3 regions of the Paenibacillus sp. HWE-109 genome follow, and region 1 is predicted to be linked to each of the others. Evidence: riboswitches for the same ligand, from Rfam matches in the RefSeq annotation. Region 1 holds a riboswitch; each other region holds the start of a gene.
What was found. A riboswitch is a leader RNA that binds a small molecule or an ion and turns the genes downstream of it on or off. The one in region 1 is predicted to bind ZMP and ZTP.
Positions count from the first base shown of each region.

Region 2: it holds a riboswitch for ZMP and ZTP, as region 1 does, so the genes downstream of both, LOZ80_RS16520 (DJ-1/PfpI family protein) here and rpiB (ribose 5-phosphate isomerase B) in region 1, are expected to answer to the same signal.
Region 3: it holds a riboswitch for ZMP and ZTP, as region 1 does, so the genes downstream of both, LOZ80_RS11680 (phosphoribosylaminoimidazolecarboxamide formyltransferase) here and rpiB (ribose 5-phosphate isomerase B) in region 1, are expected to answer to the same signal.

Region 1 covers NZ_CP091881.1:7,381,450-7,389,277, reverse strand. Annotated here, with positions in the region: gene LOZ80_RS31720 (helix-turn-helix domain-containing protein) at 1-920, shown strand, start outside; gene glyA (serine hydroxymethyltransferase) at 998-2,248, opposite strand; gene LOZ80_RS31710 (TIGR01440 family protein) at 2,309-2,914, opposite strand; gene rpiB (ribose 5-phosphate isomerase B) at 2,929-3,387, opposite strand; ZMP/ZTP riboswitch at 3,490-3,570, opposite strand; gene LOZ80_RS31700 (low molecular weight protein arginine phosphatase) at 3,629-4,201, opposite strand; gene LOZ80_RS31695 (manganese efflux pump MntP) at 4,242-4,802, opposite strand; gene LOZ80_RS31690 (L-threonylcarbamoyladenylate synthase) at 4,866-5,927, opposite strand; gene spoIIR (stage II sporulation protein R) at 5,966-6,688, opposite strand; gene prmC (peptide chain release factor N(5)-glutamine methyltransferase) at 6,866-7,747, opposite strand; gene prfA (peptide chain release factor 1) at 7,747-7,828, opposite strand, start outside.
Region 2 covers NZ_CP091881.1:3,870,564-3,878,391, reverse strand. Annotated here, with positions in the region: gene LOZ80_RS16530 (ABC transporter ATP-binding protein) at 1-795, shown strand, start outside; gene LOZ80_RS16525 (ABC transporter ATP-binding protein) at 776-2,515, shown strand; gene LOZ80_RS16520 (DJ-1/PfpI family protein) at 3,080-3,679, opposite strand; ZMP/ZTP riboswitch at 3,741-3,819, opposite strand; gene LOZ80_RS16515 (GlcG/HbpS family heme-binding protein) at 3,970-4,443, shown strand; gene LOZ80_RS16510 (sugar phosphate isomerase/epimerase family protein) at 4,511-5,356, opposite strand; gene kduD (2-dehydro-3-deoxy-D-gluconate 5-dehydrogenase KduD) at 5,341-6,093, opposite strand; gene LOZ80_RS16500 (DeoR/GlpR family DNA-binding transcription regulator) at 6,112-6,867, opposite strand; gene kduI (5-dehydro-4-deoxy-D-glucuronate isomerase) at 6,875-7,708, opposite strand.
Region 3 covers NZ_CP091881.1:2,879,449-2,887,276, reverse strand. Annotated here, with positions in the region: gene LOZ80_RS11695 (SMI1/KNR4 family protein) at 1-771, shown strand, start outside; gene map (type I methionyl aminopeptidase) at 1,035-1,781, opposite strand; gene LOZ80_RS11685 (TetR/AcrR family transcriptional regulator) at 1,787-2,389, opposite strand; gene LOZ80_RS11680 (phosphoribosylaminoimidazolecarboxamide formyltransferase) at 2,487-3,653, opposite strand; ZMP/ZTP riboswitch at 3,704-3,783, opposite strand; gene LOZ80_RS11675 (class I SAM-dependent methyltransferase) at 4,001-4,663, shown strand; gene LOZ80_RS11670 (DMT family transporter) at 4,748-5,641, opposite strand; gene LOZ80_RS11665 (extracellular solute-binding protein) at 5,697-7,235, opposite strand; gene LOZ80_RS11660 (heparinase II/III domain-containing protein) at 7,451-7,828, opposite strand, start outside.

The sequences.
Region 1 (7,828 bases):
CAACCCATATGTGGAGTCCGCTCATCATCAAGGAGTTTGGACTTTTGGAAGAAGAATTAAGACGCATCAGCCCCAAGAATCGGATTGAAATCAAATGGCACCAAGCCAAGGATGGCATGGAGCTCGTGAAAGGTATGATTGCCGGCACCATTCATCTGGCTACTTTCGGCGATTACGCCCTCTCTGTCAGCCATACCATCAGTCGGCTGCTGCCGGACTTCCGTCCCATTCTGCTCGCTGCTGGCGGCAAGTCCGCGGAAGGCAACGGGTTCGGGATGGTCGTCCCTACGAGCCTGAACCTGAAAAACATCTCCGAGCTGGCCACGCTGCCCATTGCGACGACTTTCCGCACCAACGCGGAGTTTCGACTGAAGAAGATGCTCGAATCCTACCATATGACCGAGCTCAACATTATTCATCGTTCCATCGAAGAAAGCATGCAGAGCCTGCACCAGGGCAAATTGAGCGCTTCGATTATGTGGGAGCCGTTCCTCAGCCTGGCGCATCATCAGCGTGTTGGCAAATCCATTTTTGACAAAGAACTGGGGCTTGGTTTCATGGCAAGCGTCGTCGCCGACGAAGGCTGGGCCCATGCCCATGAGGACTTGGTCGTTGCCTACTTGAAAGCCCACCTGCTGGCGAACCGGCTCATGCGGGAACAGCCTAACAAAGCAGCCAAGTTCTTCAGCCTGGAAACCGGATTTCCCGAAGAAGTCATCCACCGCTCCATTTCCCAGATTAGATGGGATGCGGCGCTCTACCAATCAGATCTCACTCGTCTGAGTTATTTTGACTCGACCCGGCAGACAGATATTGCATATAACATCGCCTATCTCCGTATCGCTGCTCAGGAGTTAAAGCTTCCGACGCTTCCCGTCCATCCGATCGCTGGCGCTTGGCAGCAGGATCATTATTATTAAGTTGAAAAAACACAAAGAAGCTGCCTTCAAGCAGATATCATCTACCTAAAGACAGCTTCTCTTCTATAAGTTAAAAATTAGTAAGTCAAACCTGGGTAAAGCGGGTATTGAGCTGTCAAATCTTTCACAAGACCGCGAGCTTTTTCCAATACAGCTTCGTCTTTCGGGTTTTTCAAAGTAAGACCGATAACTTTGGCGATCGTTTTCATCGCTTCTTCACCCATGCCACGGGACGTTACAGCCGGCGTACCCAAACGGATACCACTTGTAATGAACGGGCTAGTTGGGTCGAAAGGAATCGCATTTTTGTTCGCTGTAATTCCGATTTCGTCAAGCACGTGCTCAGCATCTTTACCCGTGATGTTCAGGTTGCGAAGGTCGATCAGCATCAAGTGGTTATCCGTACCACCGGAAACTAGGTTGATGCCTTCAGCCGTAAGAGCTGTCGCCAATGCTTGTGCATTGTTGATGACATTTTGACCGTATACTTTGAAATCCGGCTGCAAAGCTTCACCGAAGGAAACAGCTTTCGCTGCGATTGTGTGCATCAAAGGACCGCCTTGGGAACCAGGGAATACCGCTTTATCAATCGCTGCAGCCCAAGCTTTGCGCGTCAAAATCATACCACCACGTGGTCCGCGAAGCGTTTTGTGCGTTGTTGTTGTAACGAAATGCGCGTGCGGCACTGGGTTCGGGTGCAAACCAGCAGCAACCAGACCTGCGATATGCGCCATATCGACGAAGAACAATGCGCCTACATCGTTAGCGATGGATGCCAAAGCTTCGAAATCAATCGTACGCGGGTAAGCACTTGCGCCAGCTACAAGCATGCGAGGCTTATGTTTGAATGCCGCTTTGCGAACATCGTCGTAGTCGATGCGGAAATCTTTTTCGCTTACGCCGTAAGCGACGAAGTTGTAAAGAATACCGGAAGCATTCACCGGGCTGCCATGCGTCAAGTGACCGCCATGTGCAAGGTTCATACCAAGCACCGTGTCGCCAGGGTTCAGAGCTGCCAAGTAAACAGCCATGTTCGCTTGTGCGCCGGAGTGCGGTTGAACGTTCGCGTGTTCAGCACCGAAAAGCTCTTTCGCACGGTCGCGAGCGATATCTTCCACGATGTCTACGTACTCACAGCCGCCATAGTATCTTTTGCCTGGGTAGCCTTCTGCATATTTGTTCGTAAGTACAGTACCCATTGCTTCAAGAACAGCTTGGCTTACGATGTTCTCAGAAGCGATCAGCTCGATTTTGTCGCGTTGACGGCCAAGCTCAAGGTTCATTGCTTCTACGATTTTCGGATCTTGTTTGTTCAGAAAACTTGTCATGGGAAATTCCTCCTAGAAAATAGTCATATCTGTTTAATCATCATTCACCGAGGGAATAAGTTAACAATCCGCATCTGGTGCGGCTGTCTGGTATAGCTGCTCAGCTGTATCTGCCGAATAAACAGCTCGGATACCGCCAATCAATTTGGGCCGTGTGAACGCCATTGTCACATAAGCATGACCAAGGTTTCGCACTGGCGGCCTTGCAGGAACAGCGACACGACGCAGATGCATCCCAATCAGGGTACTGCCAATATCGATACCCGCATGGGCCTGAATCGTCTCCACAACCACGGGCTTCGCGAAGTGGCGATAGGCATAAGAGGCCATGGAGCCACCGGCTTTGGGAACCGGGATCACGGATACAGGCTCAAGCTGCGGCGTTAGCAGCAACAGCTCTTCTTCAATAACGAGAGCACGATTCAGATGTTCGCAGCATTGAAAAGCAACATGCAGCCCGAATTCGCGGCTAATGCGCTGCACCGTGTCATAAATCGGCTTCGCCGCATCCAGCGTACCCGACGTGCCAATCCGATGCCCGAGGATTTCACTCGTGCTCGTACCGATGACCAGAATATGACCTGGCCGCAGGCTGCCTACTTGGATCAACTCTCGAAGATTCGTTTCCAAACCTTCAGCAACATGGTGAAGTATGGAATCTGTCATGATGGCGCCCGCTCCTACGCTTGAACCGTGAAGCGATCTTCGATGCTTTGCACTTTATTAATGCGGTTCTGGTGGCGAACACCTTGGGAAAACTCGGTTTCCAACCAGATTTTCACGATTTCCTCGGCTACGCCGGGGCCGATAACGCGTTCCCCTAACGCAAGCACATTCGTGTCATTATGCTCACGCGTTGCTTTCGCCGAAAATAGATCATGGACAAGCGCACAACGGATACCCGGCACCTTATTCGCGGCAATCGACATCCCGATGCCCGTCCCGCAAATGAGAATTCCTTTATCAGCACCGCCGGAAACGACTTGCTCACAAACTTGAAGCGCATAGTCGGGATAATCCACCGAATCTGCACAGCTGCAGCCATAATCAATAACCTGATGGCCTAATGATTCAATAAAAGGAATGATTACATCTTTCAAACGATAGCCTGCATGATCCGCACCTAAGGCAATTTTCATGAATAGAACGCTCCTCATCTTCTTCGAATTCGACCATCCTATTATATCCCAAAGCGCGCTAAAAACGAAAAAAAGAGCGGACACGCTAGAATAAGCGCGTTGCTCTTTTGCCCAGGCGACCGGCCGTATAGCTCAATGCTCCATTGTGGTTGCTCCCACTCGTCGCCAGTTACATTGAGTCTTGATTGATAGGTCTATTTTACCGCATTCCGGCTTAGGTGTAAAGATGTATCCGTATTTCCTACGTGCGGATTTTCTTAACCAATTTATCCAAGCTGCTGCTGATCTCTTCCGCCGTTTGCCGATAAACCTCCAGAGGTCCGCCGAACGGATCGGATATGTCATAGTCAGGGATTTCCTGCTCGAGCTGGTAGATCCGACTTCTTTCCTCCACAGAAACGGCTTGCGAAAGAGCCTGCTTGAGCTGAACCTCGGTCACGAGGCGCTCTCTCTCTTCAATCGCTTGCCGAACACGAGTATCGTCTTCCACATACTCTTTGAGCGTAAACGTCTTCTCCATCGCATCAGGAAACCGCTGAATGACGGTCCTTTTGTGCCCCATGGTCATGGTTAAAATAAGGTCGGCCCACTGTACTTCCGACTCCTGAATCGCTAGCGATGACAGCGAATCCTTGAAGCCCGCTTCCTGCAGAAGCGATGCGCTGTTCCGAGAAATAGGACCGCCGGATATGGCCGATACCCCTGCTGAACGAACCTCCGCCGCAAGCCCTTCTTGGTGCACCCGAATACGCAGCAAACCTTCTGCTAATGGACTGCGGCACGTATTTCCTGTACATACAAATAGAATTCGCAACTTGAAATCCCTCCCTTAAAGCTTCTATATCTTCATTGTATCATAGCAAAAACTTGATCCCAAACGCCAATAAAATCAGCCCGCCGAAAGCTTCGCCATACTCACCGACCCAGCCGCTCACCCGTCTGCCAACCAGTAAGCCTGCAATCGATAGCAGTCCGCCAAAAAGACCGAAAATAAGTACTGTCAGTACAATATCTGTAGCAAACATGCCCAGCGATACCCCAACGGAGAACGAATCTATACTGACGCTAAGCGAGAAAATCATTAACCCCCATAACGTTCTATGATCAAAGGCGGTCGCTTCTTCTCCGCGAATCGAACTATACACCATATGTGAGCCTAGTAGAATAAGCAGGCATCCCCCTGCCGCAGTAGCTACATTACCAAGGAGCAACGAGACATATTGTCCCATGAACATCCCCATAAGAGGCATAATAATGTGAAATAGTCCAATCACGAGGCTAATTTTCAAAATATCCAGCAAACGAATCCCTTTCATGCCTATGCCTATGCCCAAAGAAAAAGCATCCAGACCGAGAGCGATCGCCATAATAATAATCGTGACCAGCTGTCCCAATTCCACACCAGATACGTGCATCGTGCTATCCCCCTTGTCCGCTTTCTCTCCCAAGATATGCGGACAAACAGGGAATCATGCTAGCTAAACACGTACAAGCCTGTGACCGGCTGCTTTGCGCAGACGATTCATAATGGCAAGGCCAATTCCGACTTCGGGGCAGCCTTCTGCCACAATGTAAGCTATACCTTGTTGATCGAATTGTCTTAACGCCGCATACAGGCCATGAGCAATCGATGCCGGTTCCGACAACGACCCGCAAGCAATAACCAGATCAGCGTCATACTGCGAGGCTCTCTCTTCGAAAGTAAGCACACCTGTGGATTCACCTCGTGCTCGGGCAGCCCGAATATCTTGCTGAATCCAAGCCATCACAGCTTCAGCGTGATCTCCCTGCACAATATGCATAAAGCCTTGCGGTGCATAATGCGTGTACTTCATTCCCGGAGCTCGCGGCGTTTCTGAAGCTCCTACATCTTCCCGCTCCGGTTCATGCATTCGCAGATTCGGAAGTACCGACCGCAGCTGCTCCGCGGTTACGCCCCCGGGACGAAGAATATACAATTCACCGTCCGCCAGCTGAATCACAGTGGACTCCACGCCAACACCCGTTGCGCCACCGTCCACAAGACCGCCAATGCGTCCGTCCAAATCGTCCCTGACATGCTCCGCCAAAGTCGGACTCGGACGTCCTGAGCTATTGGCGCTAGGAGCCGCGATCGGCAGCCCGGCTTCACGCAGAAGCTCCAAAGCAACAGGATGATCCGGTATACGTATCCCCACCGTAGCAAGGCCAGCCGTTACCAACGGCGAAATGCCGCCCGTTCGCACAGGCAGCACAATAGTTAGCGGTCCCGGCCAGAAAACATCCATAAGCCGCTGGTGATCTAAGGTGACACTTTCCATCTCCACTAGCCCTGAAAGCTGCGTCCTATCAGCGATATGGACAATCAGCGGGTTATCCGAAGGTCTCCCCTTGGCTTTGAAAATACGCTCCACAGCTTCCGTGTTCGTGGCATCTGCGCCAAGTCCATAGACCGTCTCCGTCGGGAATGCTATCGTTTCACCCTCTCTCAGAAGCATTGCGGCTTCCGCCAAGCTGCTGATTCCATCGGTGCCCGAACCCGCTTCCACTTTCCAATACATTGTCACGCTCTATCATCCTTACTTCCCTAAATTCAATTTCAACTAAACCAAGAAGCAATCTTTTTGACCATTTCCCAGACGAAAAACTTCACTTCCGGTTGTGCGGCGGCAGCCACTGATGTCTGTGACTCAGCTTTCACTTGCGGAGCGCTGCCAGCTTTGGCTGTTGATGCGGCCTTAACTGCAGGTGTCGCGACAGCTTTGGTATCCACTTCTGTCTTAGCTACAACAGCTGCTGATGCTACCGCTTCTCCGGAAACAGAATCTACGAAACATAATGGCGGGAACAGCACACACCACCAGTTCTGTCCTTCCCCACTGCCAATCGTAACCCGCAGCGCCTCATATTCACCTGCCGGATAGACTTGGTTGCCGTACATTTTCGTTGGAAAAGGAACTCTCCCCAATTCCACCGTATGGGAGTATGTGTAGCCGCGTGCTTCTATCATCTGTCCAACAAGCGTATCAAATTCAGCCAAATGTGCATTGACTACGACTCTTGCTTCATCTAGCGATTGCGGACCGACGACCCAAGTCTCCATACGAGCTATTATCGCGTCACGAATCTCGCGTTTTAGGGCTTGATCCTGGGCAGAATCCGAGTTTGCAAGAATACGCAAACGGATAGATTCTTCCGGTATAGTAGGCGCGATAACCGCCGCATTCGTCCGATTGGATTCCCAACATGTAATCATCACAATAAGTGCAAAAGCTACCAATAATAAATGTTTGAATGATGGCCGTTCCGTTCTTTTTACCATTAGAAAAAGCCCCTTTCCCTTCGCTTCTACCAACCAGTATGGGCAAAAAGAGAAGAGGCTAAACCTAGTAATCTATGAAAATTGTAAAAATAATAGAGTTAGGTTGAGAGACACAGGGTGGGCTGAAAAGGAAAAATAGCCTTAACTTCTTAGTTCAGGTGCTTCTAGCTGGTTATCCTACCCGCTGGATTCGCGGATCGCCAGTACGTGGCGATTAATGCCCTGCAGATCCGGCACGAAGCGGATCTCGTCCCAGTCGGCGGCGGCGCCCAACATCGCCGCCACAGCCTCCGCTTGCCGGATGCCGACCTCGAACCCGACCACGGTCGGGATTCGCGGCAGCTGCGGCAGCTGCGAGATCATACGGCGGTAGAGGTCGAGTCCCTCTACACCGCCGAACAAAGCCGTGTGCGGCTCGAACAGCCGCACCTCCGGCATTAGCGCAGGCAGGTCGCCATCAGGGATATACGGTGGGTTCGACACCAGTATATCGGGCGCGATCCCGCGCTGGATGAACGGTTCGAGGAGGTCTCCCTCGAGCCACTCCACACGCGCAGCCACGCCGTGGCGCTGCGCGTTCACGCGGGCCATCTCCAGCGCTGCCGCGGAGATGTCGCTGGCCGCCACGCGCCACGCGAGGCGCGCGTGCGCAATCGTAACCGGGATCACTCCGCTCCCGGTGCCAACATCCGCAAGCAGCGGAGCGCCTAGCGGGAACAGACGCGTGCCCTCGTGGAGCAAAGCTTCCACGAGCAGTTCCGTCTCCGGCCGCGGGATCAGCACGGCCGGGCTCACAGCAAAAGGAAGGCCGTAGAAATCCTGCTCGCCGATGATATACTGCACCGGCTCGCCCGCGGCCTTCCGCTCGACCAGCTGACGCCAAGACTCCGCCAGCTCCACTGGAAACTGTTCCTGGAAGCGGAACAGCAGCTTCGTTCGCGTGCAGCCTAGCAGGTGCTGCAGCAACAGCTCCACACAGGAAGCTGCCTCGGCCACGCCTAGCTTCCCTAAAAAAGAAGAAGCCTCTACATAGGCTTCTCTAATCGTTGCAGTCGGCATCACATCGCCTGCTCCCCTTTATCTAACGCATCGGACTGTGCAGCAATGGTTAATGCGGAAACAATCTCCGCCATATCGCCG
Region 2 (7,828 bases), 3.5 Mb from region 1:
TTCGCCTATGAACGCACAACCAGCAAGAATTTCAAACCGATCTTGAAGGATGTTCATTTTATGGCAAAAGCCGGCGAAATGACGGCCTTAGTTGGTCCTTCGGGCGGGGGCAAATCAACAATTGCCAGTCTATTGCTGCGCTTCTGGGACGTTCAGGAGGGAGAAATCGCAATAGGCGGCGTATCTCTTCGCGATATGGGTACGGAAATGTTGATGGATAAGGTTTCCTTTGTTTTCCAGGACGTGCATCTGTTCTATGATACGATCGAAGCGAATATTCGAATGGGCAATACGGATGCATCCGAAGAAGAAGTGATTGCGGCTGCCAAGACGGCCTGCTGTCATGAATTTATTACGAAGCTTGCTCAAGGTTACGCCACCAAGATCGGGGAAGGCGGCACCTACTTATCTGGTGGCGAGGCGCAGCGAATTGCTATTGCGCGGGCCTTGCTGAAGAATGCCCCCATTCTGGTGCTGGATGAAGCGACAGCCTATGCAGATGCAGAAAATGAAAAGAAGATCCAGCGTGCTCTGGTTGAACTTGTCAAAGGGAAAACGGTTATAATGATCGCGCACCGTTTGTCCACGATTCGTGCTGCCGAGCAGATACTGGTCGTGAAAAAAGGAGAAATCGTAGAGCGGGGAACACATGACGAACTACGGGCCTTGAGCGGATTATATGAACAGATGTGGCAAGCCCATATCAGCTCGGCTTCATGGAAGTTGGGCGTGAAAGAATCTACGCTGACGGATCGCAAGAAGGAGGGCTCAAGCCATGAATCGTTACTTTACTAACATTTCGGGAGGGAATATTCGAAGTTTGTGGCCTTCTGCCTTGGCCGCAATATTGGATGGGATCGTTAAAGTGATTCCAGCGGCGCTGTTAGTTGATCTTTTCAACACATACTACATTTTCATTGCTGATCCCAATAAAGCTTTAAATGTCAGCAGGCTTTGGATGGACTGTATTATTTTGTTCGTCTGGCTATTGGTATCGTATGCTACATTTGCGCTGCTGTACGATAAGTCGTATCGCGCAGCTTATACCTTAGCTGCCGAGGGAAGGCTTAAATTGGCCGAGTATCTGCGTCATTTATCCCTAGGCTACTTTGGCAAACGTGATCCCGGTGATTTAACGAATTTATTGTTAGGCGATTACGCGCAAGTGGAGCATACGATTTCTCATAATGTGCCGCAACTTATCACGGCCATTATGCTGCCAATCTTAGCGTTAGTTGGCTTGGTATTCCTCGATTGGCGAATGTCACTGGCCATGTTTATGGCTATACCGTTGGGCGTGCTGCTATTATGGCTGACAGACACGCTTCAGGCACAGCTCAGCAGGAATCATGTTCAAGCCAAGAATGAAGCAGCAAGTCGGATGCAAGAATATTTAACTGGCATTCGTGAAATTAAAGCACATAATCTGGGCGGGAAAAGATTCGAACGATTGCGTTTGTCCTTTGATCGCTTGATGCGTGCATCTATTCGCCTGGAAGGTATCATGGGACCCGTGATTATGGGAGCCATGCTGCTGACTCGGTCCGGGATGACAATTATGATTGTTGTCGGCAGTTATCTATTGGCAAGCGGAACACTTACACTTCCCGTCTTTCTCCTATTTTTGTTGGTGGGGAGCCGAATTTTTGAGCCATTGACCCTGGTGCTGATGAGCTATGGCGAAATGCGCTATTCCGCTTATAGTGCGCAGCGAATTATGGATGTGCACAGGGAACAGCCGATGCAGGGGACTTACAGCATAAAGCCGTATGGCTCGATTGTTTTCGATCGGGTAACCTTTGGTTATGATGCTCATTCGCCTGTGTTGAAAGACATGTCTTTCACCATTGAGCCCCGAACGATCACAGCCTTGGTGGGGCCTTCTGGCAGCGGGAAGAGTACCGTAACCCGCCTCATTGCCCGCTTCTGGGATGTAGATCAGGGGTCGATCAGCATTGGCGGGCAATCGCTCCGTGATGCCGATCCAGAGAAACTTTTCAAGCATATTTCGATGGTATTCCAAGATGTGTATCTGTTCCAGGATACCATCGGCAATAACATCCGAATCGGGAATATGGAAGCTACTCAGGAAGAGGTAGAAGAAGCAGCCAAGCGTACGTGCTGCCACGAATTCATCTCCCAATTGCCACAAGGTTATGACACGCCGGTGGGAGAAGGTGGCTCCACGCTATCAGGCGGGGAGAAGCAGCGACTTTCCATTGCGCGCGCATTATTGAAAGATGCCCCGATCGTGCTGCTTGACGAAGCGACGGCCTCGCTCGATCCCGAGAACGAATCCGCTGTGCAGCAGGCCATTAATGAGTTGGTTGCGAATAAAACTCTGATTATCATCGCCCACCGCCTAAAAACCATTCAAAACGCAGACAGCATTCTAGTGCTGGATCAAGGTCAGCTTGTTCAAAGAGGCACGCATAGCGAGCTAATCTCGCAGAATGGTATTTATGCGAATCTATGGAATTTGCAGCAGGATTCTGATGGTTGGCAAGTGAAGTAGCGGAAGATGTGCAGCTTTTTTGCTCCTCCTCCTAAGCTAAACAGGAAAAGCTCCTGCTATTTTATCGATTTCCGCCTGAAAAGTTGGATTACATGGAAAAGCTCCCTCTACTTCTGATGAATGCTCGCTGAATTGCGATATTCTCAGAAGATAGAGGGAGTTTTTCCCGTTAGATGGCGGAATAGAGTGGTTTTGACAAAAATAGCAGGAGGAATTCCTGTTAATAGTTTTGTAGATATCACAGAATATAGCCCTGCGCGATAGTAAGGATAGTCCATCTTCACTTGTACTTGCTGCACAAACCCGGAATCCGTAAGGGATTCAACGACAAACAAGCCTAAGTAGCGGAAGATGTGCAGTTTTTTTGCTTCTCCTCCTAAGCTAACAGGAAAAGCTCCCGCTATTTTATCGATTTCCGCCTGAAAAGTTGGATTAAATGGAAAAGCTCCCTCTACTTCTGATGAATGCTCGCTGAATTGCGATATTCTCAGAAAATAGAGGGAGTTTTTCCCGTTAGATGGCGGAATAGAGTGGTTTTGACAAAAATAGCAGGAGGAATTCCTGTTAAATTAGTTTTGTAGATATCACAGAATATTGCCCTGCGCGATAGTAGGGATAGTCCATCTTCACTTGTACTTGCTGCACGAACCCGGAATCCGTAAGGGATTCAACGACAAACAAGCCTAAGTCGAGCGAGGCCGAAACGCCGCCTCCGGTAAAGAGATTTCCGTCTTTGACAAGGCGTGTTTCGATAACCTCCGCACAGTAAGGGGCTAATAATTCATAAGCTGATGGATTGGTTGTGGCCTTCTTGCCTTTAAGAAAACCGGCTGCCCCAAGCAGCAATGCGCCTGTGCAGACAGAAACTTTGTAAGTCGCGGCAGATGCAGTTTGGAGCCATGCGATAAAGTCAGCATCATATCGTAGTTGACGGGTTGCAAATCCACCGGGGACAAATACCAAACCATAACCGGAAAGATCGGGAGAGACACGATTAGCTTTCATTGTTAACCCGCGATCATCGGTTATTTCCTCTTGCATGGCACAGAAGTCCCAGGAAACATCAGCTTTTGCCCCCAGTATCCGCAGCCAAGTAATTGCTTCATAGAACCCTGTGAAGTCTAGCGTTGTTACACCATCAAACAAAACGAAGGCAATTTTCATAGTGATGCACCTGACCTTTCTATTGTCCATAAAACAAAAAAAGCACTTGATCTGTGATCAAATACTTTGCCCAGGCGTACGGCTGTCTGCAATGTGCTCCCTCATGGTACCCCATGTTTACGCCAGTTACACATCGGTTCAATTACAAGTATTTTACAATTGTTATCCTAAAACTTCAATCTCATTTTTCGAACGAACAGCAAGACTTATTCCTGTGTTATCCCCATATGAATGGAAGAGGAGTTTGCACTCAGGCGAATAGGAGTTTACAGGGAGGAGGGGGTCCATGCATGAAATCCGTATTAAAATTGGAATTAGAAGAAGCGAAGGTCATGATAGAAGCGGGTATTGAAGCAGCAAGAGCGGCCGGCACAGCGGAGACGATCTGCATTGTCGATGATGGCGGGTACTTGATTGCGTTGGAACGAATGAATGGCGCTCGGAATACGAGTCCGGACATGGCGATTGCCAAAGCCTTCACCGCCAGCGGTCACAGGCGTTCGACGCATTTATTCACGCAGCCTGGGGGGCCGGCGACGATACATGGGGAAGCTTTTGGCATACATGCGATGATGCCGGGCAAGTTTGCTATTTTCGTTGGCGGCATTCCTATTGTGGTTAATGGAACTGTCATCGGGGGTGTCGGTGTCAGCGGAGGGGCCGGGGAAGATGATATTGCTGTTGGTGTTGCTGCACTGAAGGCGCTGCAGCGTCATTTGGGGAATTCTTATACGGTTCTAACGGAGCCGGATATCAAAAAGTAAGCGATTTAACGAGCCCCAAAGGGGCTGCTTTCAAGTAGATATAACTACTTAAAGGCAGCCCTGATTTTTATCCCAGTAGACCTCTTACATATTGAATGGTGGCATCCAAATTATCATCGGAGACCATCTCTAACGAAATATCAACGCCTGGCTTGGCTTGATGAAGCTTGTCCAGAAAGGATTTTGTTTGGAAAATACCATGCCCTGAGCGCACGGCCTCGAGTGTATCACTTTGCACGTTAACATCCTTCAAATGAGCAAGAACGATCCGGTCTCCGAAGGCAGCAAAAGCTTGATCGAGAAATGCTTCCTGCGATTCAATTGCCGCGATCGGGAGCAAGTTGACCGGATCAAAGACGACGCCCAGATTGCTGGAGGGAACTTCTTCCAGAATCCGTGCCATTTTTGCACTGCTGGACAGTGTATGTGTGGCAACAGGCTCCAAACCGATGAAAACACCCCAGCGTTCCGCTTCCTCTGCTAGTTCCTCGACGGTTTGTTTAAGTGTCGTCCAGCCAATATCTTCATAACGCTCAGCATCGTGAGCGAGATAAGTCGTTAATTCAGCGGTTTCTGTTGCGACGATGGAAGTCCCGAAATCTCGGGCAAATCGCAGATGCTCTTTGAACCGATTGATCTCAAGACGCCGCTGCTGCGGGTCTGGATGAATCGGATTGATATAGCAGCCGAGTACGCCGATACGTATGCCAGAACGATGAAACTGCTCGCCGATATGGTTCGCTAGTGCGGGACTGAGTTTGCCAATACTTGTGTCGATATCACGAATCGCTTTGCTGAGCGCCAATTGTACGAAGTCGACGCCTCGTCCGCTAAGCTTCTCCGTTAGTTGCTTCAGTGGCAGCTGTCCGACTGTATGAGCTAACGTGCCAATCCCCATTATCTCGCCATCCATCCGCCGTCCACGCAAAGCACGTGACCGTTCATATAGTCTGAAGCTGTGGAGGATAAGAAGACAACCGGACCTTTGAGATCCTCCGGAGATCCCCAACGACCTGCCGGAATACGATCGGTGATCGATTGTGTGCGTTTCTCGTCTTTTAGAATTGGTGCTGTGTTGTTCGTTGTCATATAACCAGGAGCAATCGCGTTGATCTGAATGCCTTTTCCAGCCCATTCGTTGGCTAGCGCTTTCGTCACGCCGGCAATCGCATGTTTGCTCGCTGTATAGCCAGGCACGTTAATACCGCCTTGATAAGTGAGCATGGAGGCGATATTGATGATTTTGCCGCTGCCGCGTTCAATCATATGGCGTCCAATCAATTGGCATAAGAAAAAGGCGGAGTTCAAGTTTAAGTCAATGACGTCATGCCAATCTTGACGGCCATGATCAACAGCTGGCGTACGGCGGATGATGCCCGCATTATTCACGAGAATGTCGATACTGCCATAGAAACCGATTGCTTTATTCACAACATCCTCCAGGATGTCTTCGTTGCTAAGATCTGCCGCTATCAGTTCGGCTTTGCCGCCCAACGCGCGGATAGCTTCTACAGTTTGTACGCTTTCGGAAGAGGAAACGGCAATCACATTCGCGCCAGCTTCAGCAAGTCCGATGGCCATCGCTTGACCAAGACCGCCGGAAGCGCCGGTTACGAAAGCTGTTTTGCCTGCTAAATTAAAAAGTGTCATGAACAATGCTCCTTATCACTAGTGAGTTACAATCGGAACGCCTGCTTCTGTAAACTGTTGGGCTGTTTCGGCGGGGAGCGAACGATCCGTTAGGATCATGGCTACCTCAGATAGCGCCGCAAAGGTTCGCAATGCGCATTGACCGAATTTGTAATGATCGACAACGCCATATACGATAGCACTGGACTTAATCAAGGCACGCTTATAATCGACAAGATCACTTGTATAGATCGTAAAGCCATGCTGCAAATGAACGCCAGTGGCAGAAATAAATGATTTCTGAATGTTGAGCTTGCTTATATACTCCGAAGCTTCAGGACCTGCAAGCATGTTGCGAAGCCGGTAGCCTCCCGGTACCACCAAGCGGATCTCATCTTTGTGGACAAGCTCTGAGATGATATAGAGATCATTGGTGACAACAGTAAGCGGCTGATTATCCAGCCGCCTAGCAATTTCTAATGTTGTGCCGCCGCCGTCGAGGGCAATAATGTCTCTGGGCTGAATGTAGCGCAGAGCGAGCGTGGCAATCTCCGATTTCTGATCGGCATGCTTGATATTCGGCTCTTTGGCCGAAAGGATGCCCAGCTGATCGCTCTGGGCTAGCATCGCGCCGCCGTGAATGCGGAGAAGCAGGCCTTTTTCCTCGAGTTTGGCGAGATCCTCGCGAATCGTTTTGCCTGTCACATCGAGTCGCTCGCTAAGCTCGTTAACGGTGACTTCTTTCTGTGACAGCAGGATTTCCATGATAGTTTCATACCTGCGTAATGGGTTCATTGGTTGTCTATTTAAGGTCTTTCATCGCGACTGGGTCCATATCGTCGAAAATTTGATTTTCGCCGGCCATACCCCAAATGAATGTGTAGTTATTCGTGCCTACACCGCTATGGATGGACCAGCTTGGGGAGATTACCGCTTGCTCATTGCGCATAACAACGTGGCGCGTTTGTTGCGGCTCGCCCATCATATGGAAAACAACCGCATCTTCCGGCATATCGAAGTAGAAGTACACTTCGGAACGGCGGTTATGCGTATGAGAAGGCATCGTGTTCCACATGTTGCCCGGTTTCAACAGCGTCATGCCCATAACGAGTTGACAGCTTTGTGCGCCGCCTGTGTGGATATATTTATAAATCGTGCGCTCATTGGACGTATTGATACTGCCTAAGTGAGCTGGTGTAGCTTCACTGATGGAGATTTTCACTGTTGGATACGTTTGGTGCGCTGGTGTAGAGTTGAAGTAGAATTTGGCTGGATCAGCGGCATTGTCACTTGCAAATGAGATTTCTTTGGAGCCAAGACCGATAAAGATGCCATCCTTGGATGCCATGTTGTATACGGTGCCGTCAACTGTAATTGTACCAGGACCGCCGACATTGATGATGCCGATCTCGCGGCGCTCCAGGAAGTAATCAGCGGCCATTTCTTTCTTGTCTGCTTGCAGTTGAAGCGAACCTGTAATCGGAAGAACACCACCGATAATGAAACGGTCTACGTGAGAGTATACAAGTGTAATCTCATTAGCTGTGAACAGCGAATTAATTTGAAACTCAGCTTGAAGGCGTTCCGTATCAAATTGTTTGACTTCATTAGGGTGGGATGCGTAGCGAATATCCATGGGTTAATCTCTCCTTAGGTTGGTTTATTTGTGTTGATATACGTTCATATAGGTTTAATTTACTCCAATCACCCAGATTAAGCAAGGGTTTTCCGTTTGTTGTTTCAAATCTTGCCTATT
Region 3 (7,828 bases), 4.5 Mb from region 1:
ACGGGAATTATGGGGATCGGCCGCGACAAAAGCTACTCGATTTGCGGTGATCTCGGCAGTCCGTTCATGATTGAAGAGTGGGGTTATCCGGATATCGGCGTAGTCATCTGTGACTGCCCTTCGGCAGGGCACGATGTCGTGATGCTGGATTACCGTCACTGTGGGAAGGACGGCGAACCTTCAGTCATTCACGTCGATCAGGAAGATGATTACGAGATAACATTCTTGGCGCCGGACTTCGAGACGTTCATCCGCGGTCTGGTGAGTGATGAGGAATATGACACTTCTGAAGAAGATAAAGAGAACGATCTGCGCAAAGTGGCTGTAGGAAAATTCTCTCCCCTGCTCACGGAACTCTGCGGTCATGCCTCTGAGGTGGACGGGCTGGCGTCCAAAATACGCAGCGTCTGTACCCGGATCGTCCAGGAGAAAGGCCATTTCTCATTTCATGCGGATGAACGGTCTCATCTCATGTACGATGTGCAGTTCTGGCTTTACACCAACGCATTCCCGACTACCAGCCGTCAGCAGTATTTGGATACCTATGATCAAATGATCGCTTTCGGCGGCGAATTCGGCCAAGGAGGGTACGCTCCCGGCTTCATCAGCGATTGGCTGGATGGGCGGATCGGGGAAGGCCTTATCGTTCAGGAGAATGGAGTTCTCCGTTTCACGGACGAGGCACGCAGTGCGGTGATAGCAAAGCTTTCAGCGGAAGCGGAAGCTGCACAGGCATTGGCAGCTGCAGAAGAAACGAAGGATATGTCTTGAGGTACTTATTCACAATCTGTTCTCTCACGCAGAGTTGGACTGAGCTAAAGCTATATGTTAAACAAAGAGCGGGCTTCAGCTCCCCGCTCCTTCGTATTGACTCAATCCTTTTCTAAATATGTCGAACAAGTAGGCCGCCGGTCGTAATCGGAAATTTGGCGAATTCGGCCAAGCTGCTGACCATCATCGGCAATGAATTATTAGGGGCATGTGTCCCGCCTTATCCCAAGTCCACTCATATCGTTAGTTGTAAGAAGATTTTATTACTGTGCGGTCAAAATAATCGGGCCATCCGCAGTAATGGCAATTGTATGCTCGTACTGTGCGGAAAGCGAGCCGTCAGCGGTTCTGGCTGTCCATCCGTCGGCATCAATCGTCATTAACGCTTTTCCGGCATTTAGCATCGGCTCGATCGTAAGAACCATCCCTTCCTTCAAGCGGAACCCTTTGCCCGGATTCCCGACATGGGTATAATTAGGTTCCTCGTGCATCTCCCTTCCTACACCATGACCGAGAAGATCGAGCACCACCGAGAATCCGTTTCGCTCGGCATGGGTTTGAACCGCGTGCATCACATCGCCGATCCGGTTACCGACGACAGCTTTGTCGATACCAAGATATAAGGATTCCTTCGTTACCTGCATCAGCTTACGCGCTTCTTCCGACACCTCGCCAACTGCATAACACCAAGCTGAATCGCCGATCCAGCCATCAGCTTCCGCGACAATGTCAATTGTGACGATATCGCCTTCCTTGAGCGGCTTCCGGTTCGGAAAACCATGGGCAATGACGTCATTGACAGACGCACATGTCGCAAATGGATAGCCGTTGTAGCCTATCGTATAAGCCTTGGCGCCATTATCCTTCAGGAACCGCACCGCGAACGACTCGATATCGAGCGTCGTGACACCCGGACGAATCATACCTGCGATTGTTTGATGAAAAGCAGCGACAATTCCGCCGGCTTTTCTCATTTCTTCAATTTCTGCTCTCGATTTCAGGATGATCATTCCATTCATCTCTCCTTTGATTGTATGCCCAAAAAAATCATGTCGACGAACCCTTCCACATCCATCTCGTTCCGCATATTGTGGTGGATGTTCAATGCTGCGCAGCCAACGAGCGAGCCAAATATCAAATTAGCTGTTTTCTCTGGTGATTTGGAACCGATCCCTTCACGAATCATGTCCACAAACGGCAAATAGATTCGTTCCTGAAAATCGGTAAACAGCTTAATGAACCGGTTTCCCGGGAAGTGATGGAAATTATCTGCAACCGTTTTTAACAAAATAAAGACGGAAGGATCCTTGATACACTCCCGCAGAAGCAACCTGGAGAACGACTCCGCTTTAAGCAAACTGTCACTGTCCCCCGTCAAAGCGGGCTTCACTGCCGACTCCGTTCGATTCAGGGCATCCCACAGTAAATCTTCCAACAGCATGTGCTTATTTTTGTAGTAATGATACACAGTTCCGTAGCCGAGCTCTGCCTTTACCGCAACATCGCGTATTTCCAATTGAATGCCTTTTTCCAAATATACTTCCGCAGCCGCTTGCATAATTTGGTCCATCCGCATCTCCCGGATCGCGTCATTTTGTTCTTTGGTACGTGGTGACATGGCTCCTCCTTTTTTAGACCTGCTGTAATGTCAATTTAAAACAATATACATCATTTAGCTGTAAGGATCAAGTACTTCAACTTTAATTAGTGACAAATTAATGATGAAATGAACGGATATTCGAATAGGCCATTACAATTCCATATTCGTTTGCAGCTTCAATAACTTGCTCATCACGCAACGAATTACCGCTTTGGACCAGGTACCTCACTCCACTCTGAACAGCCCGGTCAATATTATCACGGAAAGGCAGAAAAGCGTCAGAAGTATATGAAACTTCTTTTAAGCCTGTTAACCAATTTTGTTTCTCTGCCTTCGCAAGTCGTTCAGGTACCCTATTAAAATATTGTTTCCATTGCTTTTCTTCGGCAGGTGTAAAGTCCTCATTCGTCCAACCATCAATGGCATTATTTACTTCAGTACGGGATATTCCGGCACGGAAAACCATTTGTTGTGCGATTGGATGTTGTCTTAACCACCAATTATCAGCTTTTTCAGCTGCAAGTCGCGTACAATGAATTCGTGATTGTTGCCCTGCACCAATTCCAATGGTTTGTCCGTCAAGCGCAAAACAAACAGAGTTTGATTGTGTGTATTTGAGGGTGATCATTGCAACGAGAAGATCCCTTTTAGAGTTATCAGGAATTATTCGCTGCTTGGTTACAATGTTATTGAAGATTTCTACCGATATCGCTGCATCATTTCTTTCTTGTTCCATTGTAATACCGTAGACTGATCTTTGTTCGATTGGATTGGGTACATAATCAGGATCGATCTCTAAAATGAGATAATTTCCGTTCTTTTTCTTTTTTAAAAGTATCAGAGCATCCTCGTCATATCCTGGTGCAACAATGATATCGGAGACCTCTTTTTTGAGTAAATTCGCTACTGTTACATCAACTTTATCACTAAAAGCCGCACAATCACCAAACGAAGACATCCGATCCGCCCCTCTGGCTCTTGCGTAAGCGCTGGCCAATGGGGATAGCTCTAAGCCTTCAACAAAATAAGATTTAACAAGCGAGTCACACAACGGAGAATATACAGCTGCACCAGCTGGGCTTACATGCTTAAAGGATGCTGCTGCCGGTAGACCGATACTTTGTCTAAGTTCTCGAACTAGTTGGAAAGCGTTTAATGCATCTAAAAAGTTAATGTAACTTGCCTCGCCATTTAAGATCTTTATAGGTAGTTTTTCTCCAGAATAAATCTTTGCCTTCTTTTGATGTGGATTCATTCCATACCGCAGATTAATATCTTCCATTCAAAAAACCCCTCTCAGAAAATAAAAAAAGTATTCAGACTTTAGTCCAAATACTTTGCCCAGGCGTACGGCTGCTATTCTGCGTGCTCCCTCATGGTTCACCATGTTCGCGCCAGTAACACACAGATTAATTCTTAAGACAATTTTACACAATGGAGTCATTATTTACAATGCATATGGATGCTCATGTTGTTCCAATTCTCTTGGTTATTCAATTAAGACGACTCCGTCTGAAGACGGAGCTGCATTTCATCCGTCGGATGGTTCAGGCACGCTAATCCATCCCATATAATGAAATCGATAAGATGCAAAAGGAATCGATTTCACTATAAAGGAGATATATGTATATGATGAAAAACAAACGAAAAAATAAAGATGTCGGAATTTATGGCTTAACTGCAAAGTGGTACGATAAGAATTCTCGCAAAAGTCGAATGACTCAAATGCAAGATTACGCGAATGAAGTTGCAGCTTTAGTCGGCACAAATGCACATATTTTGGAAGTTGCGCCTGGGCCGGGTTATTTGTCGATTGAACTCGCCAAGAAAGGGTTTAACGTTACAGGAGTCGAGATAAGCGCAGACTTTGTGAAAATAGAAAAAAATAATGCAAAAGAAGCAAATGTCTCCGTTGATTTTAAGGAAGGTAACGCATCTAATCTACCATCCGAAGATAACTTTTTTGATTTTATTGTTTGCAGTGCTGCATTCAAGAACTTTAAGGATCCGTCAAAGGCGCTGTGTGAAATGCATCGAGTGCTGAAAGAAGGTGGAACATCCCTAATCATCGACATGAATCATGAGGCAACCTCTGAAGATATTAACAATGAGATTAAACAGACAGGAATGAAAGGATTTGACAAGCATTTTGTGAAATTCGCATTTAAAACTTTCCTAAAACAAGGTGCGTACACAATAAAAGATTTTGAATCACTTTTAAACGAAACACCATTTAAGAACTACCATATCAAAAAAGAGGGCATTAGTTTATTTGTCTATCTTTATAAATAGACCGGGAAAGAAGGATCCTTTTGGGGCGTCGACGATGATTCAACAGCTCCCATTAACTGCAAAGCGCAGTTTTTTTCTTGTCACTCATGCACCTACTGATGTCTCTGCTCGCACCTTTTTCATCGAGGCCGTTATGGTAGCAAGAACCAGCAGAAATCCGCAAATGATGATGCCTGTTGAAGGGACGTTGCCAAGCAGGATGTAATCAAAAACAGCTGTTATAACAGGCTCCAAACAAAACACAATCGCTACAACAACCGATGACAGTTTTCTCTGTCCAATCGATTGCAATAGGTTGGAAAATATAGAAACAATGACGATCATAAACGCAATTGCTGCAATTGTATGGACATCTCTAGGTATTATTTGTGCAGAGAACCATTCAGAATGAAACAGTCCGTAATACACGGCAACCAAACCAAAATAGAATGCCGAACCCGCTACGGTAAGAAAAGAAACCTGAATGACCGAAGTTTGTTCCTTTTGCAATAACTGATTCATAATTACAATTGTATAGGCATACCCAATCATACCTATGAGGCCCAGTACGTCTCCGATCTGAAGAGTCAGCTTGTATGGCTCAAGCAAAAAAGTTATCGCTATCAAGGATATGCCTATTGCCATTTTCTCATTCAGACTAATCTGCGTCTTATAGTGTATATATTGCAATAAGGGAACAACGCCAACGATCAGGCTATTAATCATGACGATCCTCGTCGGAGTCGTATATTGTATCGCATATATGGAAAAAAAGCTGAGTACGAAGTTGGCCAGCCCTAGTTTGAACAAGCCTGCTACCCACAATTTCGCCTTAATTCTCCTGATCGATTTGTAGAAAATAATGACGTAGATCGCACTCACAAGCACATACCGCCATAATTGAAACAAATCCTTCGGATACTGAGCCGTTCCATCTTTCATGAATATATAAGACAAACCCCATATGAGTACCGCTAAAATTAATGAAAAATATGCCACTGCAGCCACTCCTAGCGATATAAGCAAATCATGCTTACTTCTGTTCTTTCATCCCTTATTTACTTGCATTCGCTTTTTGTCGGTCCAATGCGGTCTGATACGTAGTGAGAAGTTTCTTCAAGTCGTATTTATCCAGATCCTGGGTGAATTTATCCCACTCGCTCATCGGTGTATCACCCAAAATAAATTTACTTATTGATGTTGTGTAAAATTTGTACAATTGATCATTAGAAACAGTGACCGAAGCCGCTTCTTCCAGTGTCAGAACAGGCAGTCTGTTGTATGTAGGGAATCGATATTTAGGAGCTTCCTGATAGGAGAATTGCTCACTTTCTTTGACAAGGGACAGCCATGCATGAAAGTCAAACCATCCATACGTACCCGCTGTTTGAATACCTGATTCCCGGCGTAAATCGTTGGCTTCTTTGTACACGTCCTTGAACTTGCGCTTACCCCCTTGGGTGGTATAGGTTTCACCTTCCTTGCCCCAACTTTGGATTTCCTTGCCTTTCTCTGAATAGATGTAATCCAGATAACGAAGGGAAGCATCCAGCTTCTGGGTCTTAGAAGCAACCGCAAATCCATATTCCTCGGTGCCGCCTTTTGGGAGATACGGCTGCGTACCGATACCAATGGGTGGTGCCATAAACTTCAAATTGCCTTCTTTCAACTGACTGTTCATAATTTCGATCTGTCCGATAAATTGAACGGTGATGAATGATTTATTCGTTGTCATGAATTGTGTCCATGCTTTATAGTCCATCGTGAGCCAGTCAGGCGGAATTAACTTTTCTTTATTGAATTTATTTAAATTCTCAATCATCGTTTTGGCTGCTGGCTGTTTCATGCCGTAGTCCATTTTCTTTGTATTTGGATCCTGATATAAGCCGGGGTAGAATCCAAAGGCTGGACCGAACGTGTCCAATGTGCCAACCCCATGGCGGAAGACGAACGGATAGCTATCCGGATACAGCCCTTTCAGTTTCTTCGATGTTTCGTAAAGCTCATCCCACGTCTTCGGCACCTGCAGATTGTGTTTTTTGAAAATATCTTCACGGTAAAACCACACCATTTGACTGCCCGCACCCGCTCCGTCATTAATGATGCTGTAAATTTCTCCGTTCGGCATCGTAATCCGCTCGCGGATTTCCGGGTTCGCCTTTAAGTAGGCTTTCACATTAGGCATTTTATCCAGATGTTTAGATAAATCCAAGAACGCCCCCTGCGGTCCGAACTTCTGTACTTCTCCCGGGAAGACGGACAATACATCTGGCATGTCTCCCGATGAAACGGAAAGCGACAGTGATTCAGGACCTGACGCCAATTCCTGCTTTACAGTAATATTCGTCTCTTCCTTCACCCACTTCCATACGCCCCAATCCGGTTTTGGCGGCCATGACGTCGAATTTTCCGTAAACAAACGAATCGTAGCCGGTTCCGGAAGCTTGGCTGTTGGGGAAGAATGTGAATCCGAACTTGGTTGATTATCTTTTGCTCCCGATTTCGTATCGGCATTGCTGCTGCATCCCGTGACAATCAGAATGGAAGATAAAATCATGGTGATGGCAAAACTGCTTTTTTTTACATGTTTCATTGGGTGCCCCCTTTCTGTATGCAAATCAATTAAATTATGTTTGACTCCATCATCATAAATAAAGGCGGCTGCTAGGTAAATAAATGAATGCCATGAAAACATCAACTTTATTCGATTACATGAAAAAAAGTTTAATTTCCTGAAAAATGTTTCCTATCCAATTATTCAGGCAAGGAGGACTGCTGATTCATCCTCCTTGCCTAGATGCCTTTAGATCAATCCGGCTGCGAAGGAGCTAACGATGTGGTCGTTACAGGTGCGGTCGTATCATCTTTTACCTCGACCAGACCGACCCAATCCAGATTCATCGGTCCCGCCACGTTCCATATTGTTAAATCCGTAGTCCCTTGTGCCAGGTATTGGCCGGTGCTGACTCGCAGTGCCTTCCAGTACTGGCTTTCGGTTCCCCAGTCATATGTTTTCAGAGCCTTCGTCGTAAAGATGCCGTCACCCAGTTTAATCAGACGCGTAGTCCCATAATTGTCCGGAAGACCCCAGCCGGCGACATATTTGAGAACGAGATCGTATCGGCCAGACTTTGGCACATTCAGCTTCCATGAGATGCTTTGTCCTGATAAATTCCAGTCGGCAAC